One region of the Brevibacillus sp. NL20B1 genome, then DNA from elsewhere that is predicted to be linked to it. Evidence: riboswitches for the same ligand, from Rfam matches in the RefSeq annotation. Region 1 holds a riboswitch; each other region holds the start of a gene.

What was found. A riboswitch is a leader RNA that binds a small molecule or an ion and turns the genes downstream of it on or off. The one in region 1 is predicted to bind lysine.
Region 2: linked by a shared signal. The riboswitch ahead of KDN35_RS15830 (amino acid permease) and the one ahead of dapD (2,3,4,5-tetrahydropyridine-2,6-dicarboxylate N-acetyltransferase) in region 1 are both predicted to bind lysine.
Region 3: linked by a shared signal. The riboswitch ahead of KDN35_RS10980 (aspartate kinase) and the one ahead of dapD (2,3,4,5-tetrahydropyridine-2,6-dicarboxylate N-acetyltransferase) in region 1 are both predicted to bind lysine.

The regions. Positions count from the first base shown of each region.
Region 1 covers NZ_JAGTPT010000001.1:27,415-37,943, reverse strand. The annotation lists gene KDN35_RS00255 (alpha/beta hydrolase) at 1-59, opposite strand, end outside; gene KDN35_RS00250 (DUF3055 domain-containing protein) at 112-411, opposite strand; gene KDN35_RS00245 (MarR family winged helix-turn-helix transcriptional regulator) at 591-1,115, opposite strand; gene KDN35_RS00240 (DUF1885 family protein) at 1,300-1,728, shown strand; gene KDN35_RS00235 (DUF4912 domain-containing protein) at 1,789-2,151, opposite strand; gene KDN35_RS00230 (hypothetical protein) at 2,275-2,868, opposite strand; gene KDN35_RS00225 (N-acetyldiaminopimelate deacetylase) at 3,244-4,389, opposite strand; gene KDN35_RS00220 (aspartate aminotransferase family protein) at 4,394-5,611, opposite strand; gene dapD (2,3,4,5-tetrahydropyridine-2,6-dicarboxylate N-acetyltransferase) at 5,628-6,338, opposite strand; lysine riboswitch at 6,431-6,617, opposite strand; gene KDN35_RS00210 (flavodoxin) at 6,767-7,210, shown strand; gene KDN35_RS00205 (GNAT family N-acetyltransferase) at 7,336-7,881, shown strand; gene KDN35_RS00200 (EcsC family protein) at 7,944-8,753, opposite strand; gene KDN35_RS00195 (hypothetical protein) at 8,773-8,994, opposite strand; gene KDN35_RS00190 (DUF1284 domain-containing protein) at 9,016-9,468, opposite strand; gene KDN35_RS00185 (hypothetical protein) at 9,621-9,785, shown strand; gene KDN35_RS00180 (class I SAM-dependent methyltransferase) at 9,881-10,529, shown strand, end outside.
Region 2 covers NZ_JAGTPT010000025.1:52,494-63,022, forward strand. The annotation lists gene KDN35_RS15820 (Lrp/AsnC family transcriptional regulator) at 1-357, shown strand, start outside; gene KDN35_RS15825 (aminotransferase) at 354-1,532, shown strand; gene KDN35_RS15830 (amino acid permease) at 1,574-3,028, opposite strand; lysine riboswitch at 3,135-3,323, opposite strand; gene KDN35_RS15835 (extracellular solute-binding protein) at 3,878-4,948, shown strand; gene KDN35_RS15840 (ABC transporter ATP-binding protein) at 4,961-6,091, shown strand; gene KDN35_RS15845 (ABC transporter permease) at 6,127-7,794, shown strand; gene KDN35_RS15850 (HAD-IIA family hydrolase) at 7,807-8,577, shown strand; gene KDN35_RS15855 (glycerol-3-phosphate responsive antiterminator) at 8,626-9,183, shown strand; gene KDN35_RS15860 (glycerol-3-phosphate dehydrogenase/oxidase) at 9,399-10,529, shown strand, end outside.
Region 3 covers NZ_JAGTPT010000013.1:90,650-101,178, reverse strand. The annotation lists gene KDN35_RS10990 (succinate dehydrogenase cytochrome b558 subunit) at 1-544, opposite strand, end outside; gene KDN35_RS10985 (DUF2507 domain-containing protein) at 954-1,400, shown strand; gene KDN35_RS10980 (aspartate kinase) at 1,570-2,811, opposite strand; lysine riboswitch at 3,052-3,237, opposite strand; gene KDN35_RS10975 (aspartate/glutamate racemase family protein) at 3,451-4,140, shown strand; gene uvrC (excinuclease ABC subunit UvrC) at 4,172-6,001, opposite strand; gene trxA (thioredoxin) at 6,204-6,521, opposite strand; gene KDN35_RS10960 (hypothetical protein) at 6,660-6,926, opposite strand; gene KDN35_RS10955 (electron transfer flavoprotein subunit alpha/FixB family protein) at 7,094-8,053, opposite strand; gene KDN35_RS10950 (electron transfer flavoprotein subunit beta/FixA family protein) at 8,074-8,841, opposite strand; gene KDN35_RS10945 (enoyl-CoA hydratase) at 8,882-9,655, opposite strand; gene KDN35_RS10940 (TetR/AcrR family transcriptional regulator) at 9,770-10,357, opposite strand.

The sequences.
Region 1 (10,529 bases):
ACCAGCACGACCGCCGCGACCGGATCGGCGACCGTCCAGGCATGGAAATAGCTGTCCATTCTCCTCCCTCCCCAAGACAAAAACGGGCAGAAGGAATCCTTCTGCCCAATGTCAGTACTGGTTATCTTCCAACGGCACCGATGGCAAACACTCCTGGAAAAACTGCGACAGCATTTCTGCTTCATTCTGGCAGTCGATCCGAAAAACCTTTTTCAGGTACTCTGGATTGACCGCGTCCTCCGAACTGAGAAGAGTGGATTGCCCCGTCTGCATACAGATGACCAGCGGCTTACCATCAAACTTGTTGGTGAAGACGATCCCAAAGTCGTGCCGTGCAAGTTCCGTCGCAACACCGAAGAAGCGCACCTGAGCAGTCTCCGCAACGTCGTACAAGTGGTCGAACCGTTCCATCAGCAATCCCTCCTCATGGCATTGTTGTCCAAAAGCAAATTGATGAAATTTTCGGATTGTTTATCAGTATATCAAAAAAAGCGGCAGATTTCCACCCCTGCCCTCGCAGCAGCCTCGTGGCCGCACAAAAGCGCCTGGGTGTTCTGCCGCCTCTTTTGCTCACCAATCCTGCTGTGATCCTAGCTGATCAGATGGCGAAGGTTGGGAACGCGGTCCTCCCCTTCCTGAATCCAGCGAACTTTTTCCGCTCCATGCAACGATTGGGCGACAAACGACAAACATTCAAAGAACAGTTCCACAACGGCCGAACTGTACCGCTCCTCCAGCTTTTCCAGCGCATAGGTGAGGCGAAATATCGACGGTACGTTCCGCCTGCTCGCTTCGATCACTTCCCGTCCCTTCTGCGTCGGGTAGACGTGCACCACGCGCCCGTCCAGCTCCGACTTTTCGATCGAGACCATCCCTTTTTCCACCAGCTTTTTGATATGAATGACGATGGAAGACGGATGCCAAAAGGTCCATTCAGCGATCTGCGTCACACGGACGCCTTCGTAGCAGTAAATGATCCAGAGAATATTCAATTGCACGGACGAATCCAGCTCCGCTTCCTTGGCCGCCCGTTCCCAGTCTTCCTTGTTGACGACATCAATGGCGCGCATCGTGTTTAATGCTTCATAAACGTTTCGAATTGAAACCTCGTGCATCGGGTCCATTCCTCCACGATCCTTTATCATTGTTTCTCTTTCCTGTAATGAATGTGATATTTATTTTACACTTTTCAGAAAAGACGCGCAATTATTTTCCTTATAACATGTCGCATTGCCAATGAGTGGCAGGAAATGCTACACTAATCGCAAGAGATTCCCGGGACTAGGAGTGACGGCAATCGTGAACCTGAAATCGGCCTACATCTATTTCGTGGAAGGTTCCACAGCCACGAAAGCGGACATCGACGACGTCAAGGCAAAGTTTGAGCGATACATTGAGATGACGAAAAAAACGGGGGAACAACTGGGGTGGACCTACGCGGACGCCGCCTTTCCGTACGTGATCGAGGAGCGGCCGGAAGGGAAGGGTTCCTGGTTTTTGCTGAAAGGCAAGGATCCCAATCTTTACAAGGCCATCATCGTGGGCGTGGGCTCCCGCGAGGAGAACGGCCAGGAGCAGTTTTTCATTCAGGTCTCCCTGCCGGAGTCGGCCACGCACGGCGATATGAACAAGGCAAATGAATTCTGCCGCTATTTGGCCCGCGAATACAAGGCGGAGCTGCACCTGTTCAACAAACGCATCCAGTACTTCCAGCCGCGCAAACCGTGAGCGGCCGGACGACAAAAAAAGGCTCTCCCGAGTGGAGAGCCGTTTTAATGCGTACGTTGATCAAATCGGTTGAGATCGGGACAGCGAATAAAATCTGCCATCAACCATTCGAATCCCCAAATCCACACAGTAGCGCAAGCCCTGTGTGACGCCGTAGAGGATCCACTCCGATGAGCGGTGGTTAATGTCAAAGTCAGTGTAGAGGTCGGTGCCGTCGTTGCGGATCTCGTTGCGGTCTGTCACATCAAAGAGGCGGAGGACAAATGGCAGTTCGGCAAACGGGATGGCAAATTTCCGCTCCACTTCCCGTTCGAACTCCTTTGTCATGTGCCATTGGGCCAGGATCGAATGCTCATCTTTCCAGGCAATCCGTATACTCGGGCCTTCTATGTCTGTGGATGACCGCGCGGGATTTGTCTCCATTCGCTCCCATCGTTCCTTTCTCTCATGTACTTGCATCAGGGTGACGCAAAACGTCATTTGTTACTCATTATACCATGACAACAAGCCATGTGGAAACGCGACCAAGCCAATTTTCTCATTGGGCTATCGTCCGACGGTAAAGCTGTTTTCGCCGACGGTGATGTACTCGTTGGACTTCTCTGTCTTCATCTGCAGCTGCACTTTGTACGTTCCGTACAGTTCCAATTTGGTGGAGACAAACGGTTCGGAGAAGTAGAAGCTGTTGGCGTTCAGCGTCGAGTACTTCCATTCTTTGCCGTGGTCTACCTCTTTGCCGTCCGGGCCGATCAGCACCAGGCGCAGCCTCAGGTCTTTCGTCACCGGCGCGTCATCCACCTCGACAAACACGTTAAACGTCCGGGGCACGTCCTTGTCGCTGTACCCTTTGATCGGATTGCTGAAAATGATGTTCTTGTTGCGGGATTGCTGAATGCCTTCCAGCACGAGAATATTGACGTTCGGCTTGACGATCTCCAGTTTTCCGGAGCGTTGATCGTACTCGACAAAGCCTCCCATCCGCTTGACCAGTTTCTGCATCGAAGCGCTCGTGGAAGCGGGCAAGCTGTCGACGATGCGCTCGCCGCTCAGATAGACCCGCATCGCGCCTTCGCCCAGGGCCGTGCTTCCAACGCCGGCGATCGTCAGCAACAACAGGGCAGACAACCATGCTTTCTTCATGTCACAATCCTCCAGTATGTTCTGCGCCTCTCTCAGCGCGTAATTTCCCAATTTCTTTTGCATTAACTTATACGCCCAAGCCGGCAAATAGTTGTGGTCGCCCCGCAAACTTTTTTCACAATATCCACAATATCCACAGGCGGATCTCGTGCTGGAGGAAGGACTTATCAACACTCTATTCAGATAAAAGAAAAAGCGACTCGCGTGGAGTCGCTTCAGCATGCAGACAAAGTCCGAGGCGCATGGGAGATTGGGCCCGCTCGCTCGCTTGACGCCCAGCACAGAAGCGGATGAAGTCCGCTCCAAAACGAGACGCGGGGCCCATCCCTCCATGCGATGTACATTGTCTACGGCTTCGGTTGATGAATGGGTCGCTCAGATCGGCCATTCCTCCTGTCCGGACAGCCAGGTCAGATAGTCCGTCACCAGGCTGATTGCGATGTCGATCGCCCGCTCGTCCGGTTCGATCTTTGCATGATGCAGGCCGTAGGAGGTATTCACCCCGAGCCAGAACAAAAAGCCGGGGATTTCTGACAGGAAAAAGCCGAAGTCCTCTCCCGTCATCGCTTCGCTGCAGCGATTCGGCGTGATGTCCGGGCGCTGGGTGCCCACCCACTCCATGAACTGCTCCGTCAGCAGCTCATGATTGTACACCTGGCAGTACCCGCAGCCGTAATCGATGGCAGCCGTGCACTCAAAACCCGCTTCGATACCTTTGACCAGCGCCTCGATGCGGCTTTTCACCCGGGCCATCGACTCCAGCGACATCGTCCGGATTGTTCCTTCCAACCGCGCTGTTTCCGCGATGATGTTCTGCCGGGTGCCCCCTTCGATTTTGCCCACCGTCACGACGGCCGCATCGAGCGGATCGACGTTGCGGGCCACAATCGACTGCAGCTGCGTCACCAGATGGCTGGCCGCCACCACCATGTCGTTTGCCTTGTGGGGAAAGGCCGCGTGCCCCCCTTTGCCGGTCAGCTCAATCATCAGCTCCGAGGTGTTGGCAAACAGGATACCCGGCTTGGTGGCGATGTGTCCCACCGGGTACTCCGGCGCGATATGCAGCGCAAAGATGCAGTCAGGCCGCCACTCAGCAAATTCTTCGCTCTCCATCATCGGCTTGGCGCCGCCCGGTCCTTCTTCGGCCGGCTGAAACACGAAGAGCAGATCGTCATCGACGGGATGGTGCACAAAATGGGTCAGAATGCCCAGCCCGATCGCCATGTGCATGTCGTGGCCGCAGGCGTGCATGTACCCCTCGTGCTTGGAGCGGAACGGATAGGTCGTCTCCTCCCGGATCGGCAGACCATCCATGTCCGCCCGCCAGGCGATCGTCCGCCTGGGATGAAGCCCGCGCACCCTGACGAGAATGCCGGTGCGCCAGGTCCTGATCTGCAGGCGCTCCTGCGGCAGCCGCTCCAGATAGTCCAGCAGGTAGCGCTGCGTTTTGTACTCCGCAAAACCGGGTTCAGGTATTTGATGCAAGTCGCGGCGAATCTGCACAAACGCAGAATCGGTCATCCCTCTACACTTCCTTTCCGGTGCCGAGCGCCGTCAGCTGACGGGCAAACTCGTCGATAAACCGGTCCACATCTGCCCGCTTCAAGGTAAGCGGAGGCAGCAGGCGGACGATCGTCTTTTGCGTCACGTCGACGAGGAAGCCCGCAGCCAGCAGGTTTTGCTGCAGCCGGGCCGCTTCTTCGGGTGTAACGTTCAGCGGAATGCCCACCATCATCCCTTTGCCGCGCAGTGCATGAAGCTGCTCCGGCAGGCGGTGTCTCAGCTCTTCCAGACGGCCCCACAGGTAGCCGATCACGTCGCTCACCTGGTCACAAAAAGCCGGGTCGAGCAATTCGTCCAGCACCGCATTGCCCAGCGCGGCGGAGAGCGGCGAGGGCGCAAAGGTGGTGCCGTGATCCCCCGGCTTGAACAGATTCATCAGCCGTTGGCCGGCGATCACCCCGCCGAGCGGCAGACCGCCGCCCACTCCTTTGGCAAACAGGATCAAATCAGGCGTCACTCCGGCGTGCTGATACGCGAACAGACGACCCGTTCGTCCCATGCCGGTCTGGATTTCATCCATGGCAAACAGCACGCCCTCTTCCCGGCAGATCGCCTCCGCTTCCCGCAGAAACGCTTCGGAAAGCGGCACCACACCGCCGGAGCCGAGCACCGGCTCCATCAGGAGGGCGGCTGGCTTTTCGCTGCGGCAGACGGCGCGAAGCTGTTCTGCGTCTTCTGCATCCAGCTCGTAGACGGGAAAGTCAGGCTGGGGAAAATCCTGATAGACATGGGGCTGCCGCGTCAGCCGCACCGCTCCCAGCGTGCGCCCATGGAAGCTATTGCGCAGGACGGCGATACCCGACCGGCCGGCCCCCTCCGCTTTTGTCCATTTGTGAATCAGCTTGATCGCCGCTTCCGTCGCCTCCGCCCCGGAGTTGGAGAAAAAGACCTTGCCGGGGATGGTGTTGTCGATCAGCCGCTGTGCCAGCCGGATCGCCGGCGGGTTGAGAAAGATGTTGGAGATGTGCAAAAACCGCTCGCCCTGCTCCCGGAGCGCCTGGACAATCCGCGGATGTGAGTGGCCGAGAACATTGACGGCCAGTCCGGTAAACAGGTCAAGATACGCCCGGCCGTCGGTGTCGTACAGGTAGTTGCCCTCTCCTCTGGCGATTGCGATCGGCAGCCGTTTGTACGTCGGGACGATGTACTGTTCGTCGAGTGAACGCCAGTCCGTAGCCATCTTCTCACTCACGCTCCTACAGTTGCCGCAGCTCCTGCTTGATTTCCGTCTTGGAGCGTGTCTTTTCGTCGATCTGCTTGATGATGCGCGCCGGAGTGCCAGCCACGACCACGTTCGGCGGAACGTCCTCGATGACGACCGCACCAGCAGCCACGACGGAACCTTTGCCGACGCGAACGCCTTCCAGAATTACCGCGTTGGCACCGACTACCACGTCGTCTTCAATCACGACAGGCTGGGCGGACGGCGGTTCGATCACGCCTGCGATGACTGCACCGGCACCGATGTGGCAGTTTTTCCCGATAGTGCCGCGGCCGCCGACCACCACGTTCATGTCGATCATCGTTCCTTCTCCGATGACAGCGCCAATGTTGATCACGGCACCCATCATGATGACGGCGTTGTTGCCGATGCTCACCTGGTCGCGGATGATCGCGCCCGGCTCGATGCGCGCCTGGATGCCTTTCGTGTCCAGCAGCGGAATGGCGGAGTTGCGGCGGTCGCTTTCCACCACGTAATCGGCGATTTTATCCTTATGCTGTTGCAGCACCGGCTCGATTTCCTTCCATTCGCCGAAGACCACGCCCGTGCCGTTGCTGATAAACGTTTTGGCGCTTGGGCCGAAGTCGATGCCGTCCAGCTCCCCTTTCAGGTATACCTTCACCGGCGTTTTCTTTTCGCTTTTTTGAATAAACGAGATAATTTCATGCGCATCCATCATGTTCACTGTGAATCTCCTCCATCACATGTATGTGAAAATGTAGAAAAAGCAATGAGTGCAGACGCTATCCTCATTGCTTTTTTGATACCTGAAAGCAAACCGTAAATAGCGCTCCACGAAAGGCCGTGCCTTTCATGACAGGGCGACCGTTGTTCACGGGAACCCCAGCCCTCGCCGTCCGAGGGGTACGGCCAGAACTTCGGCGCCTTGGCCTTTCCGTCTTTCCACGCCCCCCGCGTTTGTATGGCAAGACGTACTCTTCCGCAGCGCACCTCTATTTGTTAATGGTTATGGAATTTCCTTTTACTCTATCAAAATCCTCCCCGGGTGGCAACATCTGAATGAAGAAGAAGCGAAACATAATAGTTGACAACGATAATCATTTTCATTATCTTGTAATTGAAAATGATAACCATTATCTATTCGGAGGGCTTATGAAAACGATTATTCTCGTTTATGCAAGCATGACAGGAAACACCCGGGAGATGGCCGATGCGATCGTCGAGGGCATTCGCTCGGCGGGAATCGAACCGGAGGTAAAGGAAGTGCTGGACTGCTCCGCTTCCGATTTGGCCGACTATGACGGCATTGTGCTTGGTGCCTACACGTGGGGAGACGGAGAACTGCCAGACGAGTTTCTGGATTTTTACGAAGAGATGGAAGGGCTTGACCTGCGGGGCAAAAAAGCGGCGGTATTCGGCTCTTGCGACTCCGGCTACGAAAAAGTGGGAGCCGCCGTCGACATTCTGCTGGAAAAAGTAACTGCGCTGGGCGCAGACGTCCCGTTGAACGGGTTGAAGGTGGAACTGTCCCCGTCCGCCCAGGAGAAGGAAACCTGCCGGGAATTCGGACGTTCGTTTGCACAGTCGCTGATGTAGCAAAAGAGCGCTAGCGCCCCATCCGTACGGTTCCGGCCAATCTGCCAAGCCGTCTTTTCAAAAAGGACGCATACGTGATACACTGGCGGTCCAGATTCTATCAAGAGGATAAGGAGGACCGCCCCATGTCTTCACAGGCACCCAGCGTGTACATCCGCCCCCTGACGGCAAATGACGCACCGGCCCTGTTGGACCTGCGCGTTCGCAATCAGGCGTTTCTTCAACCGTTTGAACCGATCCGTCCCGCGTCGTTTTTTACCCTGGAGGGACAGCGGAAGCAGCTGGCGTCCGCCGAGCGCGACTTCGCGGCGGGTACCGCCTACGCATTTGGCGTTTTTCTGCGTGAAGGCGACGAGCTGATCGGCCGCGTCAACCTTACCAACATCGTGCGTGGCGCCTGGCAAAACGCCACCATCGGCTACTTTCTCGACCAGTCATGTGGCGGACGCGGCTGTATGACGCAGGCCGTCCGGCAGGTGCTGGATTTTGCGTTTGCCAAAGCCGAACTGCACCGCGTACAGGCGGCGGTCATGCCGCGCAACACGGCCTCCATCCGCGTGCTGGAAAAGACCGGCTTCCGCCGGGAAGGGCTGTCGCTTCGGTATCTGCAGATCAACGGCGTCTGGGAAGACCACCTGATCTTCGCGATCACGAGCGAGGAGTGGGCGTAAAGCGGCCAGTCCCGTGCCGCCCTGGCAGCGGGAAAGCCGGAGCGCACGGGACATCCTGCCCGTCAGGTTCCGGCTTCTTCCTGCCTCAGCCGCTCCAGAATCCGCCGCTTGCGGTACAGCATCCGGCCCGTTTCCGCCACATCCTGCACGGTGGAGCGGTTCAGGTAAGCGCCAAACAGCATGCCCGCCACCGGTACCATCTGAAACAGCTTTTTCCATCCAAAGTTTTCCGTGTACGTCACCACCACTTCCCGCCAACCCTGCAGTTGGGCAATGACATCCCGCTGTCTTTCGGGCTCGTCAAAGCGGGAGAGCTCCTCCAGGATCGCGCGCTTGCCGACAATGTCGGAAGAGGCAAATTGCAAACATTTGACGATGAACAGCCGCTCCCGTTTTTCCTCCGGGCGGTATCCGTAACAGAGTGCCATCTCCTGCAGCACCTTGAGCGAGGTGCCCAACAGCAGCGGAACGTCGATCGCCAGGGTGAACAGGCCGCCCAACCCCGTTGTCGCTCCCTGCACCGTGGCAAATGCGGCGCGGGATGACACTATTTCCGCTGCCACCTGGTCCATGCTGGCCAGCGGCAATCCCTTGACGTCCTCCTGCTTGGGCCGTCCCTTCCCCTGCTGGGCCTCCTGAAACCGCGCATACACCGCCTCATCGCTTACCAGATAGGTACCCCCCTGTTCCAAAAAGGCGGCCATTTCATCGACAGCCGTCCCCAGCTTTTCCCTGACGACGGCAGGCGTAATGCGGTCCAACAGCACAAACGGCAGCCGACCCAGCTTTTCCCAGAACCACAGGTCCTTCTGATCCCGTTCCCACGCTTCCACTTCGTTCAACGCCCGCAAGAGCATCTCTCTCGTCTCCATGCTGACTCTACTCATCTCCTTACCCGCGCGTCTGCCCCTCGCTGCCCGGCTGTGCGGCCGTTTTACGTAACCGGCAGCGGGTGCGCAGCATCGCTTTTGCAAAGGTCTCCAGTTCTGCGAGAGACGCAAATCCCTCAAAGACCTCACATCGTTCTACGATCCCCAGCTTGAGATGTTTCACCGCGCCGTCCTCCAACCGGAACCCCAGCTTTTCCAATACGCTGCGCTCTTCGTCGGTCACGATTTTCTCTCTCCTTTCCGGCTATGGGGCGGTTTTCCGCTCCTGCCTGCCGGCCTCTGTCTGGCACAAGCGGGCGATGCCCTCGCGGCACACGCCGTATTCGTACCAGGAGCACCCGGCGCAGAGGAAGGCCAGATCGTCCGGTGCCACCAGGCGGCGGGTGCGCTCCACCAGTTCCGACTTGAGGTAGACCTCTCCCGCGGTCAAGCCCAGATGGGTAAGAACGTTTCGGTCCAGCGTCTGCACGTGCTCTTCCGAATCGGGGGAAGCTTCGCACCGTTCCGCTCCCTTGTTGGGACACGCCTGGCACGCGTCGTCAAAGTCCCGCACAACCCGGATGGGAAAATCCTGCCGGGGATCGCGGATTCGCTCGACGATTTCCCCCATTTTGGCGACAAACGCGGGGCTGTACCCCATCCCCTGAAACCCGTGAACGCACAGTAGATGATGGCCGCGCAGCATAATCGGCTCCATACGTTCCTCCTCCCTGCCGACATCCGGCATCTTTTCCCTGGTTTTATCGTACCGCTTTCACCATCCCGCCACAAGGCGGCTGCCGGGACAGGCATAATGCTGGCGCTGCCGGCAAACGCTAGGGACAGCCCAAATGAAAGGAGGCAGGATCGATGGACAAGCGGACGGACGAGCGCAAACCGAATCGCAATCCGAAGCACGAACCGACCATCGCGCCCGGGATGGAGATGGACGAGTTGGAAGAAAAGGCGACGGAAGAAGAAATAAAAAACGGCGACTCCACCTCGGTAACCACGCTGTATCTTGACCGAATATAGGAGCATAAATAGGTAAAAACTATATATTTCATCATTTTTATAGATTTGACGAATAACCCCTCCACTGGTACAACGATACCAAGGAGGGATTTTCCATGCATGTAGAGAACCGCTGGAACGCACGGCTGTACGACAGCAAGCTGGACTTTGTCTCCCGGTTTGGCAAAGGCGTGCTGGAATGGCTTCAGCCGCAGCCGGGGGAAACGATTCTCGACCTGGGCTGCGGAACAGGTGATCTCTGTGCCGAGATGGCCAAGGCCGGGGCTGTGCCGACAGGAATGGACCTGTCAGCCGAGATGATTGACACGGCGCGGAGCAAATACCCTGCGCTGCGGTTTTTCGTCGCCAACGCCGAGACGTTTGTGACGGAGGAGTTGTTTGACGCCGTCTTTTCCAACGCCGCCCTGCACTGGATGAAGCGGCCGGAAGCGGTCATCCGCCAGGTGTGGCTGGCGCTGAAGCCGGGCGGACGGTTCGTGGCCGAATTTGGCGGAGCGGGCAACGTGGAACGGGTCGTCCAGGCCATCCGCGCCGTCCTGGCAGACAAGGGGCGCGATGCGGACAGCTGCAACCCCTGGTACTTCCCCGGCATCGGCGCCTACACCTGGCTTTTGGAACAGCAGGGCTTTGTCATCAAACTGGCGCAGCACTTTGAACGGCCCACAGAGCTCCCGGACGGGGAACAGGGGCTGCGCCACTGGCTGGATGCATTCTGCGGCCCGTTTTTTGCCGACATGCCTCCGC
Region 2 (10,529 bases), on a different contig from region 1:
GTCAAGTATCCCGCGCTGATCAACTGGGAGCTGGTGGAGGACCATCCGTACGTGACGGCCATGATCGATGTCAAGGTGACGCCGAAGCGGGAAGTGGGTTTTGACGAGGTGGCGGAGCGAATCTGCCGTTTCCCGGAAGTGAAGGCCGTCTACCTGATGTCCGGCGCCAGCTACGACCTGTCCGTCGTGCTGGAAGGAAAAACGATGCGGGAAGTGGCGTCGTTTGTGTCGCAAAAGCTGGCCACGCTGGATTCCGTCGTCTCGACCGCGACCCACTTTATCCTCAAGCGGTACAAACACGACGGCATTCAGTTTGAAGACAGAGACGAAGACCACAGGATGGTGGTAACCCCATGAGTCAGCAAATCAGTGTACGTCAGCGCTTGTCCGCCACGGTCGCCTCGCTCAAGCCGTCGGGCATCCGCCGTTTCTTTGACCTGGCCGCTTCGATGGAAGGGGTCATCTCGCTCGGGGTAGGGGAACCGGATTTCGTCACCCCGTGGCGCGTGCGGGAAGCCTGCATCGCCTCGCTGGAACGGGGCTACACGGCGTATACCTCCAATGCCGGTCTCATCGAGCTGCGCAGGGAGATTCACAAGTACCTGGAGGAGCGCTTCGCCGTCTCGTACCATCCGGAAAAAGAGATCATGATTACAGTCGGTGCCAGTGAAGCGATTGACATCGCGCTGCGGGCCATCGTCGATCCCGGCGACGAGGTATTGGTCGTCGAGCCCTGCTATGTCTCCTACGAACCGGTCATCCGTCTGGCCGGCGGGGTGCCGGTGTTTTTGCACACGCGCGCGGAGCAGTCGTTTAAATTAACGCCTGAGGAGCTGGAGGCGCACATCACGCCGCGCACCAAGGCGATCATCTTCTGCTACCCGAACAACCCGACCGGCAGCACGATGTCGGCGGAGGAGTGGAAGCGGCTGATCCCGATCCTCGTCAAGCACGATCTGCTGGTCATCTCCGACGAGATTTACGCGGAGCTGAGTTACGGTCAGCGGCATGAGAGCATCGCCGCCCTGCCCGGGATGAAGGAGAGGACGATCCTGATCTCAGGTTTTTCCAAAGCGTTCGCGATGACGGGCTGGCGCCTCGGCTACGTCTGCGCGCCGGAAGATCTGCTCGGCGGCATGCTGAAGATTCACCAGTACACCATGCTGTGCGCGCCGATCATGGCGCAGATGGCCGCTCTGGAGGCGCTGCGGCATGGTCAGGCGGACATGGAGAGGATGGTGGAAAGCTACCGGCAGCGGCGCAATTTCGTCGTGCAGGGATTCAAGGAGATCGGCCTGTCCTGCCACGAGCCGGAAGGGGCGTTTTACGCGTTTCCTTCGATCGCGTCCACCGGGCTGGATGCCGGCGAGTTTGCCGAGCGGCTGCTGATGGAGGAAAAGGTGGCCGTGGTGCCGGGTGATGTGTTTGGCGACAGCGGCAGAGGCCACATCCGCTGCTCCTACGCCACTTCCCTGGATCAGCTTGGGAAGGCGCTGGAACGGATGGGGCGGTTCGTGCAGCGACTGTCGTAAAAAAGGAAAGGCCGGGGGTTCCCCGGCCTTTGCTATACCGATTAGTTGGATATTGTAGATTCGTCCGTGGAGAGATCCACTTCCCGCAGCGGCACCACTTTCGTCTTTTTCACGGCTTTGTAGCCGAGCCAGACGATCAAAAACAGCGGCAGGCCGATGTACGAGACGAGAATGCCGTTCCAATCGATCGTCTCCCCGGTGAAGGCGGTGTAGTTTTGGCCGAGGATGACGAAACAGCAGACGACGAATGCGAAAATCGGGCCAAACGGGAACCACTTCGCCCGGTACGGCAGTTCGTTCAAATCGCGGCCTTGGGCTGCAAACGCTTTGCGGAAGCGGTAGTGGCTGATTGCGATGCCCAGCCAGGCAATAAACCCGGACATCCCCGAGGCGTTGAGCAGCCAGATGTAGACAGTCCCGTCGCCAAACAGGGAGGCGAGAAACGCAAACATCCCGATGCTGGCAGTCAGCAGCAGCGCATTAACCGGAACGCCCCGCTTGTTTACCTTGCTGAACAGCTTGGGCGCCTTTCCTTCCTTGGCCAGCGTCCACAGCATGCGGGTGGAGGCGTACATGCCGGAGTTGCCCGCCGACAGGACGGAGGTCAGGATGACGGCGTTCATGACGGATGCGGCAAAGGCGAGTCCGGCTTTTTGGAACACCAGCGTAAACGGGCTGATCGCGATGTTCTCGATGTCGCCGTTGACCAGGTTGGGGTTGTCGTACGGGATCAACAGCCCAATCACGAAGATCGCCAGGATGTAGAACAGCAGGATGCGCCAAAACACCTGCTTGATCGCTTTCGGCACGTTTTTGGCAGGGTTTTCGCTTTCACCCGCAGCGATCCCGACCAGCTCCGTCCCCTGGAAGGAGAAGCCGGCGATCATGAAGACGCCGAGCATCGCCATGAAGCCGCCGTTGAACGGTGCATCGCCGACGGTAAAGTTGCGGAAGCCGACTGCTTCACCGCCCATGATGCCCAAGATCATCAGCAGGCCGATGACGATGAAGATGATTACGGTCGCTACCTTGATGAGGGAAAACCAGTATTCCGATTCGCCGTATCCTTTTACAGACAAATAATTCAGACCAAACATAAGCGCGAGGAACAGGGCGCTCCACAAGATGGACGGCGTGTCGGGGAACCAGTATTTCATGATCAAGGCCCCGGCTGACAGCTCGACGGCGATGGTGATGGCCCAGTTGTACCAGTAGTTCCACCCCAGCGCAAAGCCGAGGGACGGATCGACGAACTTCGTCGCGTAGGTGGAAAATGAACCGGAGACGGGGAGAAACGCCGCCATCTCGCCCAAACTGGTCATCAGGAAGTAGACCATCAGGCTGATGGCCGCGTAGGCGACGAGTGCGCCGCCCGGACCGGCGGAGTGGATGGAGCCGCCGCTCGCCAAAAACAGCCCCGTGCCGATGGAGCCGCCAATGGCGATCATGGTCAGATGTCGGGCCTTGAGGCCCCGCTGCAGTTGATTGGATTCCATGAGTGCTTGCACGACCTTTCTACAAAGATAGTCAGAAGGAAGGTCGGACATAAAAAATACCGCCCCAACGAACAGGGCGGTACTGTTACATCCCCACCAAGCCTTCGTTGAAGATAGCACATCACGTTTGCCCGGCTCGCAAACGTGACAGTTCTGCCCCTTTCGAGTACAGCCCCAGCCCGTGTGCCCAGAGAATGCACAGCGGACTTCGGCGGCTTTTCCCTCCTCTGGAGTCATCGATCTTCTCTGGATCTCGTGCCAGAATCATATAAAAGCCGCGACCTCTATCCCCATCGCATGTGATGAGGATAATCTGTGAAGTTTTGTTACGGTTCAAGTATATAGAAAATCGCGGCAAAATCAAGCACTAAAAACTGTAAGAGGTCGTTTTGCATACAAAGCGATTAGCTGAAATGATTTTTTATTGAAGAACATGCATAAGAACAGCCATGAGATATTCATTTTTTACAAGCTTTCTGATGAAATAAAACGGCTGCCCCAACATCACAACAAAAGCAAGGTAAGCGGGGGAAGGACTCCTTCACTCAAAACTATTTTCCGCATACCTATTTATTTACGTTTGGGACCCAGTAATTTCCTTCATTCTAGACTGACTTGTCCGAAAAATTCGATCATTTTCGTTGACAGATAGAAAAGAAACTGGTTATACTGGAAGAAACACTGATCGGATAGCATATTTTCCCATACGGTTAGGCGGAGAAACGGAGAAACCCTTACCCGTAAACACACTCCCAAAGGGGGATGTGTTTATCTACGTGAGGGTTTTTCTTTTTCCTCGGAAACTGTTTGACTATTCGATCAACAATCACAGAAAGAGGGGTCTGACACATGTTGAAAAAATGGTTGAACGTAGCAGCCACAGCCGTTTTGCTCTCCACTGTCGCCTTGGCAGGGTGCTCCTCCGGCCAGGAGGCTTCGTCCGGCAGCACACCGGCGGGAGACGGATCGGGAGGAACAAAAGAACTGGGCCCGATCGCGCTGTATTCCCCTGAGACGCCGGATATGACCAAAGAAATTGGTCTCAATTTTGAAAAGGCTTTCAAAGGGTCTTCCATCAACGTGCAGTACGCGGGGACCAACGTGCTGGTCAACCGCATGATTGCGGAAAAAGACAACCCGCAGGCGGACGTCTGGTACGGCGGCGGAGGATTCCTGCCGTTTGAAGCGGCCAAGGACAAGGACATCATCACATCGTACACGCCGGAAGCAATCAAGGATTGGCCGGAAGTGCGGGACGGCATCAAGCTCCGCGACAAGGACTGGAAGTGGATCGGCGCGGAAGTGTTCGTGCTCGGCTTTGCCTACAACAGCGACCTGGTGAAGCCGGAAGAGGCGCCGAAAAACTGGGACGACCTGCTTGACCCCAAATGGAAGGGCAAAATCCAGATGCCCAACCCCGCCGCGTCCGGCACCGCCACCCTCACTGTGCTGAGTCAACTGATGGCCCGCGGCGAAGAGCAGGGCTGGGACTACTTCAAAAAATTGGTGGAACAGATGAGCGCCATGCCCGACTCCGGCTCCGCACCTTCCAAAGCAGTAGCCAAAGGGGAGGCGCACATTGCGATCGCCTTTGACTTCATGGTGTACGAAATGAAGGCCAAGGGGGAGAAAATCGATTTCATCGTGCCGGACAAGACGCCGGTCATCGTCAACCCGGTGTCGCTCGTAAAAGACGGCCCGAATCCTGATGGCGGCAAGGCGCTGATCGACTACCTGCTGTCCAAGGAAGGGCAGCAAACGCTGGCCAACTGGTACCACATCCCGATCTCCAAAGACGTGGAGTCGAAAACGCCGCTTACCCTGGAGAAAGTCATCCCGCACGCGCAGGAGCTGGACATCGACTGGGTCGTGAGCAACTACGACCGGGTGCGCAACGAGTGGCGGCAAAAATTCCAGTAAGGAGGCTCTTGCATGGGGTCGGTTCGAATCGAGCACTTGCACAAGCAATTCAACGGAATCACCGCTTTGGAAGACGTCAATCTGGAGATTCGCGAAGGCGAATTCTTCGCTCTGCTAGGGCCATCCGGCTGCGGCAAAACGACGACCATGCGCTGTGTGGCCGGTTTTGAAAGCCCCACCTCAGGAAAGATTTTCATCGGGGAGCGGGATGTAAGCCACGTGCCCGCCAACCAGCGGAACTGCGGCATGGTGTTTCAAAGCTACGCGCTGTTTCCCCATCTCAGCGTATTTGAAAACGTCGCCTACAGCCTGCAGGTGCGCCGCTTTTACCAGGGCGGCCTGGGCACGAAGCTGTCCGTGCTGGCCCACATGCTCAACCGCAAGCTGGGGAAAGTGGACAAGGAGATCGAACAAAAGGTGCGTGACGCCCTTGACTTCGTCGAGCTTGGCCACCTCGCCGACCGACTGCCCGGACAGCTTTCGGGCGGCCAGCAGCAGCGCGTGGCGCTGGCCCGGGCGCTGATCATGGAGCCGGCCGTCCTGCTGATGGATGAGCCTCTGTCCAACCTGGACAAGAAGCTGCGCAACAGCATGCGCGTCACGATTCGGCGCATCCAGCAGAAAGTGGGGATCACGACGATTTTCGTGACGCACGACCAGGAAGAAGCGATGAGCATGGCCGACCGCGTGGCGGTGATGCAGGGCGGCAAACTGGTGCAGGTGGACACGCCCACGTCCCTGTACAGCCAGCCAGCCTCCACGTTTGTCGCCGATTTCGTCGGCTCGTCCAACATCTTTAAAGCGACGGTGAAGGAGTCCGGCGAGGCGGGCACGGTGCTGCAGCTCGTCGGCGACGGAATCATCCGCTCCGCGTTTTCGACCAACCGCAGCGAAGTGGACGTGATTATTCGGCCGGAAAGCATCCGTCTGTTTGCAGACGAGGCGCAGGCGGATGCGGGAGACAACCTGCTGGAAGGCACGATCTTGATGTCCACCTATCTGGGAGCGACCATCCGCTACGACGTGCAGGTGGGGCAGCTGCAGATGGAAGTGGACAAAACCTTTGAAGCGGGCAGCCCGGTGCTGCCAGCGGGGACGAACGTGAAGCTGGCAATCGATCCGAATGTCGTGGTGATCTTATGAAACAGCGGTACTCTTTTGCCCTCAGCGGCTTTACCGTGCTGAAATGGTTGATGTATCTTTTTTTCCTCGTGTTTTTGCTGGTCCCGCTGTTTTCCATCCTGCTCGTCAGCCTGACCGGAGAGCCGGTCAACCTGTTTGGCAGCCTGACCAGTCAAAAAATCTTGATGTCCACGCTGAAGAAGCTCTCCAACCTGTCGCTGGACGCGTACTCGTCGCTGGTGGAAGGCACCGGGTACTTTGCCGCGCTGATGAACAGCCTGAAGCTGAGCACGGGGGTGGCGCTGCTGGTGACGGTGTTGGTGCTGCCGATCGCCTACGCCTTCGCCCGCACCACCATGCCGTGGAAACCGTTCTTCGCCGCGCTCTGCACCATCCCGCTGGTGGTGCCGACGTTCATCTCCTCCTACGCGTTTACGCTGATGTTCGGCAAGACCGGGTGGGTCAACCACATCTACCGGTCGCTGGGCGGCGAAGGCGTGCTGTTTGACGTGCAGTCGATGCTGGGAATCGTGCTGGTACAGGTCTTTTTCTTCTTTCCCTACGCGCTGTGGCCGATGGTGGCGGCGTTCAAGATCAGCGACCTGACGCTGGAGGAGGCGTCGCAAAACCTGGGGGCGAAAGGCTGGTACACCTTTTTGCGGGTGACCCTGCCGCTGGCCGTGCCGGGGATCGTCTCCAGCATGCTGTTGATTTTTACCGTCAGCTTTTCCGATTTCGGGACGCCGATCATTCTGGCGCCCAAAGACCTGAACCTGATCGTGGTCGAAGCGTACCGCGAGATCGCCGGCTTCTACAACTGGGCGGGCTCGGCCGTCCTGACCGTCATCATGCTGCTGGTGGCCGCCTTCTTTTTCTGGCTGCAGCGGTTAGTGGTCAAAGGGAAGGAGTACGGCACCATCTCGGGCAAGCCGACGCGGCAGAAGCTGAATGACCACAAAGGGGTCGTCTCCGTGCTCACCGTCTACACTTTCCTGGTGATGCTGGTGCCGCTTTTGGCCGTCGGTTCCGTCTTTCTCTCGTCGCTGGCGACCACCTGGGGGCATCACGCCCTGCCCGACGGCTACACGCTGAAGCATTATCTGACCATTTTCAGCACGTCGCATAAAAATATTGTGAACAGCCTGGTGCTGGCGGCCGGCGCGCTGGTGCTGAGCGTCGTGATTGCCACGTTTGTTTCCTACTTCGTGGTGCGGCGCGGCTCCGGCGGACTTGACTTCGTCTCGTCGATCCCGCTGATCGTGCCGGGTATTTCCCTGGGAATTGCGCTGATCCAGACGTTTAATACGGCGCCGCTGAAATTGACCGGCACCGCCCTCTTGCTGATCGTCGCCTACACGATCCGGCGGATGCCGTACATGATCCGCTCGACGATGAGCTCAATGATGGCGATCCGCAAAGACATCGAAGAAGCGGCCGTCAACCTGGGCGCCTCCAACCTGCTGGCAGCCGTTACGGTCATCGGCCCGCTGATGCTGCCGGGCATCGCGGCAGGTGCGATCCTGGTGTTCGTGACGGTAATCAAGGAGACCAGCATCTCGCTGCTGCTGGCGCCGACGGATTGGGCGCCGATGAGCCTGGCTGTGTTTCAAAACCTGCTGCGGGGCGAGTACTACACCGCTTCAGCCATGGCGATCCTGATCATCGCCATTGTCATCGCACTGCAGTCTCTGGCAAAAAAACTGACCAAAGACCAACTGTACTAAGGAGAACGGACAATGAGAGGGTTTATCTTTGACCTCGACGGTACGGTCTATCTGGGTGATCGGTTGATTGAGGGGGCGGCGGAGGCGATTCGGACGCTGCGAGCGCGCGGCGACAAGGTGGTGTTCCTCTCCAACAAGCCGATCGCCACCCGCCAGTCCTACGCGGAGAAGCTGACAAACATGGGCATCCCCACAACAGTGGACGACGTGCTCAACTCTTCGCTGATCACGGCCCGGTATCTGCAGCGGGTATTGCAGCCGGGCGAGCGGGTGCTGGTCATCGGGGAGCAGCCGATCCGTGACGAGCTGGCGGCCCATGGCATCGTCATGAGCGACGACCCGTACGATGTGCAGTACGTCGTCCTGTCGTGGGATCGGCGGTTCAGCTACGAGACGCTGAACACGCTGTATCAGGCGGCGGTACGGGGAGCAAAGGTGATCGCCACCAACCCGGACCGGACGTGCCCGCTGGAAGACGGACAAATCCCGGACACCGGCGCGTTTATCGGCGCATTGGAAGGGGCGACGGGCAGGCCGATCGACCTCGTGGTGGGCAAACCTTCTCCGATCGCGGCGGAAGAGGCCGTCCGCCACCTGGGGTTGGACTACGCTTCCTGCTACATGGTGGGCGACCGTTTGGAAACAGACATTAAAATGGGCAACGATACCGGGATGAATTCCGTCCTCGTGCTGACCGGAATCTCCACGAGGGAGATGGCCGAGCGGAGCGAATACCGTCCGCGCTACATTTTAAATAGCATTAAAGAAATTGTGAATATTTAGAAACTGGTGGTATAATAGGTACAACCAACCTGACCTGGAGGGTAACGGATGTATCCTATTGTCGATCTAGTCGAACACCAGACCATCGCTGCGGTTCAAGCGGAAGCCGATGTGGATGACGCGATCAACAGCGACGTGAATATCGTCTTTCTGCTGACTGGCTCGATTTTCAACGTCAAGGAGCTGGTCGACCGGATCAAGCAGGCCGGCAAATGCGTCTTTTTGCACATGGAGTTCATCGAAGGCATCGCGCCCGATAAAAGCGGCGTGGCGTACGTGGCTCAATACATCGCTCCGACCGGCATCATCTCCACCCGCAGCAACCTGATTCGGGTCGCCAAGGAGATGGGGCTGATGGCAATCCAACGCATCTTTCTGATCGACCGCAACGCCGTGATCAAAGGCATCAAGGTCGTGGAGCAGAGCATGCCGGACGCGGTCGAAGTGATGCCTGGGGTGATGCCGCGAGTGATCCGGGAGATGACTGACCTGACGCCGCTGCCCATCATTGCCGGCGGACTGGTGGGCACCAAGCAGGAAATTGACGACGCGCTTGCCGCCGGGGCGCTGGCTGTATCGGTCGGCACCAAGGAACTGTGGTACTAGCGGCGTGTTGTATCGCAAGTCTTCTTGATCATTTTTATAAATAGGATACAGGGAAGAGAACAGGAGAACCCCCTTGAAAGGACAGCTTGTCTGATGACGGCAGGCTGCACTTTTCACGGGGGTTTTTTCATGATGAACCATTGAAGCGCGTGAGAAGAACCGGCGCGGGCGAAGCAGCAGGGAGGCTTTGTTCCCGCCGGAGAGGAGGCTTTTGTGTGAACAAGACATTTTCAGCGAGCAGCCGACTGGCTGTACTTCAGGAAATGGCAGGAGAGACGCTTGACCTGCTCGTGATCGGCGGCGGGATTACCGGTGCGGGCATCGCCCTGGACGCCAGCGTCCGCGGCATGAAGGTGGGCGTGGTGGAAAAAGCGGACTTCGGTTCGGGGACGAGCAGCCGCTCCACCAAACTGATTCACGGCGGGCTCCGGTATCTGAAGCAGGGAGAAGTGAAGCTGGTGCGGGAAGTGGGGAGAGAACGAGCCATCCTGTACAAAAACGCCCCCCATCTGGTCATTCCCGCCCCGATGCTGCTGCCGATCTACCAAGGGGGAACGTACGGCTACCTGGCTACGTCGGTCGGCCTCTACCTGTACGACCTGCTGGCCGGCGTGGAGCGAGCGGAGCGGCGGAAAATGCTCAGCCGCGACGAGACGATCCGGCAGGAGCCGCTGCTCAGGCGGGACCGGCTCAAAGGAGGCGGCCTCTACGTGGAATACCGCACGGACGACGCCCGGCTGACGCTCGACATCATGAAGACGGCGGTGGCACATGGAGCGCGGGCGGTCAATTACGCGGCAGCGCGCCAGTTTCTCTACCACAACGGCCGGTTGACGGGGGTGCGCGTCGCGGATGGCGTGTCGGGCCAGACGTTTGATCTGTACGCCGCCTGCATCGTCAACGCCGCCGGACCCTGGGTGGACGAACTGCGACAATTGGACGGCTCGCTTGCCGGCAAGCGCCTCTACCTGACGAAAGGCGTCCATCTGGTGGTCGCCTACGATCGTCTGCCGGTGTCGCAAGCGGCGTATTTTGACACCCCGGACGGACGCATGGTGTTTGTCATCCCGCGCGGCGCGGTCACCTACATCGGTACGACCGACACGCCCTACCGCAACGACATCGACCAGCCCCGCACCACCGTGGAAGATCGCGACTACCTGCTGCGTGCGGTCAACGCGATGTTCCCCGATGTCAGGCTGAAGCCGCAGGACGTGCTCTCCCACTGGGCCGGACTGCGCCCGCTGATTTACGAGGAGGGCAAAGGACCGTCGGAACTGTCGCGGAAAGACGAGGTGTTTCATTCCCCTTCCGGACTGATCACCATTGCAGGAGGCAAGCTGACC
Region 3 (10,529 bases), on a different contig from region 1:
GATAAGTGGCGAAACGCTGGGAACGTGGACCGACGGTGATGCCCCAGTGTACGAGGAACGACCAGAGCCCGTTGGAAAAGTGAAACACGGTGCTGAGAATCCCGATCGTGTAGAAGACAACCATCAGCGGACTGCTGAGAATGTTGGTCATCATGTCAAAGTTCACTTCGGCACCCAGCGCTTTTTGAATGCGCGTTTCGTACACGTGCCAAGCGACAAAGATGAGTGTGATGATTCCCGTAAGGCGCTGCCAGAGGAACATGTGGTTGCGGAAATGTCCGAAGCTGCCCACATTGTGTTTCGCCTGGAAGGCAATGTAGATCCCGTACACAGCATGGAACAGGATGGGAATGTAGATGAAGATGAATTCCACGGCGAGCAGGAATGGAACGTTTTCAATCATTCCTACTACCTGGTTGAAAGCTTCCGGTCCCCGGGTTGCCTGATAGTTCGCTGTCAAGTGGAACAAGAGGAACAGCCCGATTGGGAACAAACCGAGAAGAGAATGCAGCTTGTGGTTCAGAAAGCTATGGCCTTTTGCCATACAATGGTCCCCCTTTCAATTGTAAGTAGCGTTCTTTGGTTAATCTTTTCCCCACTATCCTAACCCATTGCCCAGCCGGTTAGACATGACGGCAGCTGCCTGCCCCCCTGCTACACAGCCAGACAAATTGTGTCGGAAAACGGAAAAAAGTTGGGCAAAACGTTGAACCACAACCAATTGTACTCCTGTCTACAGAGAGCGTCAAGACAGTGAATAGACTAATTCCATTGTTGGATTACACGTATTAATCGTCCGATTTTTCTATGAATCTGTCATAGATTCGGCCGCTCTCTCATAATCTGTTACCAAACAGGTAGAGCAAACCGGCTGTAATAGACCTGGCGGCCGCAGGAAGGTCCGACAGGGGACAAGCCTCGCGCGGCCTGCAGCCGGGAAGGAGGGTCGTGACGTGAAAGAACCGGATCAACTGGAAGCCTTGCTGCCTTCCCGCATCATCGCAGATATTGAGCGCATCCACATGCCCTATCTGGGCTATCACTTACTGCGCGAGCACCTCACCCGCTCGCTTTTGGGCGAAAGCGAACCGCCCATTCTCCACTGGCTGGGAAAGGAAATGGGGAGGCAGATTCCCATCCGCTCCGCCAACGGTCTGGTGTTTCCCTTTATCCGTCTGGGGCTGGGCAAACTGGACCTGTTGGAAGACGGGGAGCGGCAGATTCGTTATCGGCTGACCCATACCATCTATCGCTACATGTCGCCCGAACGCATCAACCGTTCCCTCTCTCTGGAGTGCGGGATCATCGCCGGTGCTGTCGGCCGTTGGAAGCAGCGGGAGATGAAAACCCGGATGGAGACGGAGGAGACGGGCAGCGTCCTGATTACCGTTCACTGGTAAGGTCTGGCCGGGACGAAAGTGAGCCGACCGGGCAGGAGCGGGGAGGCGAGGCATCGCGCTGCCGCTGCCACGCGATTTCCCGCAAACATCCCACCAGAAGAAAATCCCCCTTTTTCCGCGGCGAAAAAAGGGGGACAGCATGTGTGTTCCGTATTGGGCTGTCAGCGGGTCATACTCCGTGTACGACAGCTGTTTCCGCCACGTCGAGGCCGTATGCGGTGTGCAGGCAGCGCACGGCCCGCTCGGTGTGTTCCGCCGGGATGACGCAGGACACCTTGATGTCAGACGTGGAAACCATTTTGATCGTGATCTCCTGCTCGGCCAGCACGCGGAACATCTCGGCGGCCACGCCCGGATTGTTCACCATGCCGGCTCCGACAATCGAGACCTTGGACAAGCCCTCTTCGCATTCCACTTTTTCAAAACCGAGCTGCTCGCGGTGGGCGTTCAGCGTATCGAGCGTCTTTTTCAAGTCGCTTCCTGCCACCGTGAAGGAAATGTTGGTCACGGCCGCGTCGTACGAGCTTTGGATGATGATATCCACGTTTACCTGGTGATCCGCCAGCGTGTTGAACAGCCGGGACAGCGTGCCTACGCGTGCAGGCATCCCCACAACCGTCACCTTTGCGACGTCTTCGTCGTGGGCGACGCCGCTAACTACTCTTCCTGTTTCCATATGCGCACCCTCCTCTACGTACGTGCCTTCTTCTGTCGTAAAGCTGGAGCGGACGACCAGCCGGACCTTGTGGGTCTTGGCTGCCTCCACCGAGCGCGGATGCAGCACGCCCGCCCCCAGGTTGGCCAGTTCGAGCATTTCATCATACGAGATGCTGTCCAGTTTGCTCGCCGTCGGAACCACACGCGGGTCGGCAGTGTAGACGCCGGCCACATCTGTGAAAATTTCGCATTTGTCCGCGTTGAGACTGGCTGCCAGCGCCACCGCGGACGTGTCCGAACCGCCGCGGCCCAGCGTGGTGATCTCGCCTGCTTCGCTGACGCCCTGAAATCCAGCCACGATGACGACCCGGCCGCGCGCCAGTTCCCTTCGGATTCGTTCCGTCTCAATATGGGTGATCCGGGCCTTGCCGTGGATCGACTCGGTCGTCACTCCCGCCTGCCAGCCCGTCAGGGAAATGGCGTCATACCCCTTTTGGTGCAGCGCCATCGCCAACAGCGCAATCGACACCTGCTCGCCAGTCGCCAGCAGCATGTCCATCTCCCGCTCCGACGGGTAGGGGGAAATCTGTTTGGCCATATCCACCAGCACGTCTGTGGACTTGCCCATTGCCGACACGACGACGACCATGTCGTGTCCAGCTTCCTTATATTGAATAATCCGGTCCGCTACTTTCATAATCCGTTCAATGGTACCTACGGAGGTGCCTCCGTATTTATGCACGATCAACCCCATGCGGCTTCTCTCCCTTTTCCTATTCAACATGTTCACATATCTCTTTGGATTCTTCTTTCATCAGGCCATCTTCTCAGGCCATCTTCGTTTCACTATTATTATTTCTCACTCTTGCAAAAAAGGCAGCGACGAGGATACACCTGTCACTGCCTGCCAGTTCGACATACCGGTTCCTCCTTCCCTTGGCCACGTGAACAGTTGAGCATGACAGAACATCCCCTGTTCCATTCTCAACCGACATCGTGAGATAGCTCTCCATCCGGCAACGGGAATTGCACGGATGACAGTCCTGCGCTTATTCAACGCAGACCCAGCACGGAGGAAGCGGGCCTTTCTCCGTACTTCGGCGAATTCCCCTTTCCCGTACCCGTCACAGATGCCCGATCTCAGGGAGGTACTCATGGTTTTCGCGCCTCTACCTCACTCCTAACGGGAAGTGAGGCTTGTTATGCTGTTTGTATGGGATTATACCACGTGTACGAAGGCGGTTCAATCAGAAATTTCATTAAAGTTTGCAGCATCATGGTAAAGTCCGTGCCTGTACGAGCCGTAACTTCTGTCATAGCCCTTATTGCCAGATGATACCGAAAATTGTATATTATTTCTCAATTTCATAGATTTCATGTTGGGGGTATGTGAATGAAGACGATCGGCCTGATTGGAGGAATGAGTTGGGAATCGTCGCTCGAATACTATCGGTTGATCAACCAGCTCGTCAAAGAGCGCCTGGGCGGCCTGCACTCCGCCTGCTGCATCATGTACAGCGTCGACTTTGCACAGATCGAGGCGTTTCAGCGTGAGGGGCGCTGGGACGACGCCGGTGCAGCGCTTGCACATGCGGCAAAGGCGCTGGAACGGGCGGGAGCCGACTTCATCGTGCTCTGCACCAACACCATGCACAACAACGCGGAGGCGATTGAACAAGCGGTGACAATTCCCCTGCTGCACATCGTCGACGCCACGGCAGAGCGGATTGTTCAGCGCGGAATTCGGCGCGTTGGCCTGCTGGGCACCCGTTACACCATGGAATTTCCCTTCTACCGCGAACGGATGCGCCGATACGGAGTAGAAGTGCTGGTGCCGGACGAGCCTGACCGCGCCATCGTCAACCGCATTATTTTTGAAGAGTTGTGCCTGGGAAACGTATTGCCAAAGTCCAAGCAGGAGTACCTGCGGGTAATGGACGGCCTCGTTCGCCGCGGAGCGGAGGGCGTCATCCTCGGCTGCACGGAAATCACTCTGCTGATCAAACCGGAGGATATGCTTGTGCCGCTGTTTGACTCCACACGCATCCACGCGGAGGAAGCCGTGACGCGGGCTCTTGGATGACACACGTAAAAAAGGCTGATGCCCGCACTCGTCAGGCGTCAGCCTTTTTGTCTGTTTCGCCGGATGCTCCGTTTGCATCCCCGTCCGCCTGTTGTCGCAGGTGGCGCAGGATCTCTCGGGCCAGCTTGTCGCCGATGCCGATCTGCCGGAAGTCTTCCACGGTCGCTTCACGCATTTTTTTCAGCGAGCCAAAATGCTGGAACAACAGCTTGCGCCGCTTTTCGCCAACACCGGGAATCTCGTCCAGCCGTGACGATAGCATCGTCTTGCTGCGCGCCTGCCGGTGAAATGTGATGGCAAAACGGTGCACCTCGTCCTGAATTCGCTGCAGCAGGTAAAACTCGTAGCTGTCCCGGCGAAGCTCCACCGGCTCCGGCGGATCGCCGTAGAGCAACTGCGCGGTCCGGTGCTTTTCGTCCTTGGCCAGGCCGCAGACGGGGATGTAGAGACCCAGCTCGTTTTCCAGCACGTCCATCGCCGCGCTGATCTGCCCCTTGCCGCCGTCGATGACGATGAGATCGGGCAGCGGCTGGCTTTCCTTCAGCAGGCGGGTGTAGCGGCGGCGAATCACTTCCCGCATCGCCCCGTAGTCGTCCGGCCCCTCGACGCTTTTGATCTTGAATTTGCGGTACTCTTTCTTGTCCGGCCGGCCATCGGTAAAGACCACCATCGCTGACACCGGTGTCGTGCCCTGAATGTTGGAGTTGTCAAATGCCTCGATGCGGTGCGGCGTGCCAATCCCAAGGATGTGCCCCAGATTGTGCACCGCCTGGATCGTCCGCGCATCGTCCTTGGACATCAGCGCAAATTTTTCCTGCAGGGCAATCCGCGCGTTTTCGGACGCCATCTGCACCAGTTCCCGCTTTTTCCCTCGCTTGGGCGCGTACACCTTGACGCCCAGCCACCCCGCCAGCAACTCCGGCTCGCTTCGTTCCGGCAGCAAAATCTCCTTGGGCAGCGCGTTTTGCTTGTCGTAGTAAAACTGGGTGACGTAGGACATGAAATCTTCCGTCTCGTCGCCGTAATACGGGAACGACGTCGTCTCCCGTTCGATCATCTTGCCCTGCCGCATGTAAAAGATCTGGATGCACATCCAGCCCTTGTCGACAGCAAAGCCGATGATGTCCCGGTCCACCGTGTCGGTAAACGTCACCTTCTGTTTTTCCATCACGGCTTCGATGCTGCGGATTTGGTCGCGAAGCTCCTTGGCGCGTTCAAACTCCATGTTTTCCGCTGCCTGCAGCATCTTTTCCGTCAGCTCCTGCTTGACCGCCTCGTGGCCGCCGTCGAGAAAACGGCAGATCTCTTCCACCAGCCGCTGATTCTCTTCCGCAGGCACCTCGTGAACACAGGGAGCCAAACACTGCCCCAGGTGGTAGTACAGACACACCTGCTTCGGCAGCGTTTTGCACTTCCGCAACGGGTAGAGGCGATCCAGCAGCTTTTTCACTTCGGATGCCGCTCCCGCATTGGCGTAGGGACCAAAATAGCGCGCCTTGTCCTTGACCACCTTGCGGGTGATTTCCAGGCGCGGATGTTTTTCATTGGTGACCTTGATGTACGGATAGGTTTTGTCGTCCTTCAGCATTACATTGTAGCGCGGATTGTGCTGCTTGATCAGGTTGCACTCCAAAATCAGCGCTTCGATCCCCGAAGAAACGACGATGTATTCAAAATCGGCAATTTCGCTGACCAGTAATTGCGTCTTGCCGTCGTGACTGCCTACAAAGTAGGAACGGACGCGGTTTTTCAGCACTTTGGCCTTGCCCACGTAGATGATGTCTCCGTCCTTGTTTTTCATCAGGTAGCAGCCCGGCTTCTCCGGCAGGACGGCCAGCTTGTCTTTCAAGGAGCTGTTCACGGCTGCCCCCTCCTTTCTTCATATCCGGACCAACGGCCTTCCCGCGCGGGCGGGAATATACGTTCCGTCCCCATGTTACCACGTTTTGCGGCGAAACACGAGTGTTTGCGCTGGCATAAAAAAATCAGCATCCGCGCAGTGCAGATGCTGATGACGGCCCCCGCCCGGCGCAAGCGGCCAGGCAGGTGCAGATCCGTTTTCCTTACAGGTGTTTGTTCAACGTGCCCATCAGCGCATCCTTCGGTTGGAAACCGATTACCTTGTCAACCGGTTGACCGTCCTTAAACACGATCAGGGTCGGAATGGACATTACGCCGAAACGGCCGGCAGATTCCGGATTCTCATCCACGTTTACCTTTACGATTTTCAGTTTGGTCCCTACTTCACTGTCGATCTGCTCGAGTACCGGCGCGATCATTTTGCAGGGACCGCACCACGGAGCCCAGAAATCAACCAGGACAGTGCCGCCTTGCTCCACTTCCTGGGAAAAGGTCTGGTCGGTTGCATTCACAATTGCCATGGTATCGTTACCTCCTTTCTATACGGTACGCCAAAAGGTTCCATACGCCCTACAGTATATCATTCTCCACCGGAAATGACTACAACGGACGACACTTTGCCGCGCTTTCCCCGTTAGTCTGTCCGAAATCGCCGCTCTCTATTGTCCCAAGTGCTTCAGGCGGTTGATTTCCCGCTCGTGGTCGCACACTTTGCGGTGCAGCAGGTCAAAATCGGATTTCAGCAGTTGATAATGCCGTTCCAGGCGGTCAAAGCGGCGGTTGGTTTCGTCGCGAAACGCGTACATGTCGTCGCGAAACGCGTACATTTCACGTTTGAACTCGCGGAGCTCCTCGACCGATTCCTTGACGATGCGGTTGTTTTCCGCCACCATGTGGATCAACTGATGCAGCAGTTCCTCACTCATTCCGACCACTCTCCCTTTCCTAGTTATTATAGCGGACAGGAGAAGCATACGACAGCGGGGGCGGACAAAAAAACGGACGGCAGACAGCGACCGCTGCATGATGCCCGCCGCATGACTTCCCGTACAAAAAAGGCGCCCCGTCCAGGGCGCCGTTCCGTACCGCTCGCTTATACGAGCACTTTTTTGAATTCAGCCGTGAGCAGGGGAACCACCTCAAACAGATCGCCGACGATGCCGTAGTCCGCCACCTGGAAAATGGGGGCTTCCGGGTCCTTGTTGATGGCGACGATCACTTTGGAGTTGGACATACCTGCCAGATGCTGGATTGCTCCAGAGATGCCGCACGCGATATACAGGTCGGGTGTAACCACTTTCCCCGTCTGGCCGATCTGCATGGAGTAGTCGCAGTAATCGGCATCGCACGCGCCGCGGGACGCGCCTACTGCGGCGCCAAGCACCTCAGCCAGTTCGTAGAGCGGTTTGAAGCCGTCCGCGCTTTTCACGCCGCGACCACCGGAGACGATGATCTTGGCCTCGGAGAGATCCACTTTTCCGCTCGTTTTGCGAACCACTTCCTTGACGATGGAGCGCAGATCCTTGATCTCCACGTCAAACGGTACCACCGTCGCCGTTTTCCCGGTGTCGGCCGCAGCCGCCGGGATGTTGTTGGGCCGGATCGTAATCATGATCATGCCGTCGCTGAACTTCCGTTTTTGGAAAGCCTTGCCCGCATAGATCGGCCGCGTAAAGACCGGACCGGGCTCCAGAGCCGTTACGTCAGAGATCAGACCGTACCCGAGACGGGCGGCAACACGCGGCGCCACGTCACGGCCGATCGCCGTGTGCCCCAGCACCACCGCGTCAGGAGAGACATGGTCAATCAACTGTTTCAGCGCTTGGACGTACGCGTCCGGCGTATACTGCGCCAGCGCGGCGTGATCCGCCACGTAGACCGTACCGGCGCCGTGATGTCCCAGTGTCGCCGCATGCGCGCCGCTGTCCGGTCCGAACAGGGCAGCCACCACTTCGCCGCCTTCTGCCAACACCTGCGCGGCGGCCAGTGCTTCCAGGGACACGTTGCGCAGTTGACCGTCACGCGTTTCTGCCAATACCAGTACCTTTTTCATCTGGATCCTCTCCCTCTCGCTTAGATCACTTTTGCTTCGTTACGCAACAATTGGACCAATTCGGACACCTGTGCCGCCAATTCGCCGGAGAGAATGCGGCCCGCCTGCTTTTTCGGAGGCAGGGTCTGGTCGACGATGACGGTCTTCGCCTGGACGTCCTGGGCGGACAGGCCAAGATCGTCCGCAGAGAGGCGATCCAACGGTTTTTTCTTGGCTTTCATGATCCCCGGGAGGGACGGGTAACGCGGTTCGTTCAGCCCCTGCTGGGCGGTGATCAGCACCGGCAGGCTGGTTTCCACCACTTCCAGGTCCCCTTCGACGTCGCGTTCCACCCGCACCTGGGTGCCGTTGATCTCCAGTTTGACAGCCGTGGAGACGTGGTTGATGCCCAGCTCTTCAGCCAGACGGGGACCGCCTTGTCCAGCGCCGGTGTCAACGGCCATCTGTCCGGCGAGGATGATGTCGTACCCCACTTTGCGGGCGACGGCAGCCAGCACTTTGGCAGTCGTGTACTCGTCGCCGAACAGGCTTTCGTCGTCAACCAGAATTGCCTTGTCCGCTCCCATCGCCAGTGCCGTTCTAAGCTCTTGTTCCACGCTGTCCGTACCGATGGAGACGACGGTCACCTCGCCGCCGTGCTCTTCCTTCAGTTTGATCGCCTCTTCCAGGGCGTACTCGTCGTACGGGTTAATGATGGTTTTCGCGCCGTCATCCAGGATTTTTCCATCCTCGATGACGATTTTTTCTTCCGTGTCAAAGGTTTGCTTCATGACAACCAAAATGTTCATGGGATTCCCTCCTTACTAGGTGGCGCAATTCCAATAGAAGCTAGCGGTCGGCAAACTGCGGCTTGCGCTTTTCCAAAAACGCGGCAACGCCTTCCTTGACGTCTTCCGAAGCGAACGCTTCAGCGAACAGTTCCGCTTCGCGCTGCATGCCATCTGCCTTGCCGAGCACCGTCCCGGCATGCACCGACTGCAGTGCCAGCCGCAGGGCGACAGCGCTTTTTTGGGCAATGGCGGCAGCCAGTTTTTTCGCTTCGTCCAGGAGCTGGTCCAGCGGATGGACCGCTTCCACCAGTCCGATGCGCAGCGCCTCTTCGCCGTCGATCATTTCGGAGGTGAGGATCATCTGCGTCGCCTTGCCCCGGCCGACCAGACGCGGCAGCCGCTGCGTGCCCCCGTAACCGGGGATGAGGCCCAGGTTGAGCTCGGGCAGGCCCAGCTTGGCTTCGGGCGCCGCCAGCCGAATATGGCAGGCCATCGCCAGTTCCAGACCGCCGCCCAGGCACGCCCCGTTGATCGCGGCAATGATCGGTTTCGGGAAGGTTTCCAGACGGTCAAACAATTGCTGTCCGGCTTTCGCCATCGCTTGGGCATCTGCGGGCACCAGTTGGGTAAACTCCTTGATATCCGCCCCGGCGATGAAAAAACGGCCTTCGCCGGTCAAGACGATCGCCTTTACCTGACCGTCCCGTTCCAGATCGTCCAGAAGCGCTGCCAGCTCCGTCAGCGCCGCCTGGCTCAGCGCGTTGGCCGGCGGACGGCTGATGGTGACGACGGCAACGCGATCTTCCTTGTGCACTTGCCAATACGAATACATCCCTCTCCCCCCTGCTTGCGTCAAGTCATGAAGCATCCGCCATCTGAGCGAACGCTCAGTCTTCACGTTTTTATTGTAACAAACGAAATCTTGCAAAAAAAGCGTTTTCTTTTGTCATTTTCCCTTCATACCGTACAGGAAGAGGTTATGAATGGGGTCAACATGGGAGACAAGATCGTACTTGCATTGTTTCATGACCCAGGATGTCGTCACTTCATCCAGCGTTCCGAAAATCATTTTCCGCGCCACGCGGACGTCGATGTCCGGGCGGAACACGCCTACCTGCATGCCTTCGTGGATCACTTCGTCAATCAGGTTAAAGTACTGCTTCATCACGGCACCAATGCCCTCACTGATTTCCGGATTGGACTGGCGCAGTTCAATCTGCGTCACTTTTGCCAGATCCGGGTCTTGGGCCAACTGGCTTAAATGGGCGTGAACCAGGACGTACAGTTTTTGCTCGACCGACTCTGCTTCAGCGATTCGTTCCCGGCAGGTTTCGATAAAGGCCCCCATCTTTTCGTTGAACAGGGAAATGAGAATGTCATCCTTGTTCTCAAAGTAGAGGTAGATGGTGCCGTCCGCTACCTTCGCTTCTTTCGCAATTTTGGAAACCTGAGCGCTGTGATAGCCATGACGAGCGATGACGCGAACAGCCGCATCAATAATGGCTTGATATTTTTCCCCCGTTTTTTTCGCCATACGTACCTCCACGTTTGCTTCGAATCAATGCAAAATGAATGATTATTCATTCATGTTTACAGTGTAATATAGGGCTCCATCCGCTGTCAATCCCTCGTCCGCCTGGCCAAAAACAAGCGGCAAGTGGACTGTCCGGGAAGTCCTCTGCTGAAATAGCCTGTCCCCCGGTCTG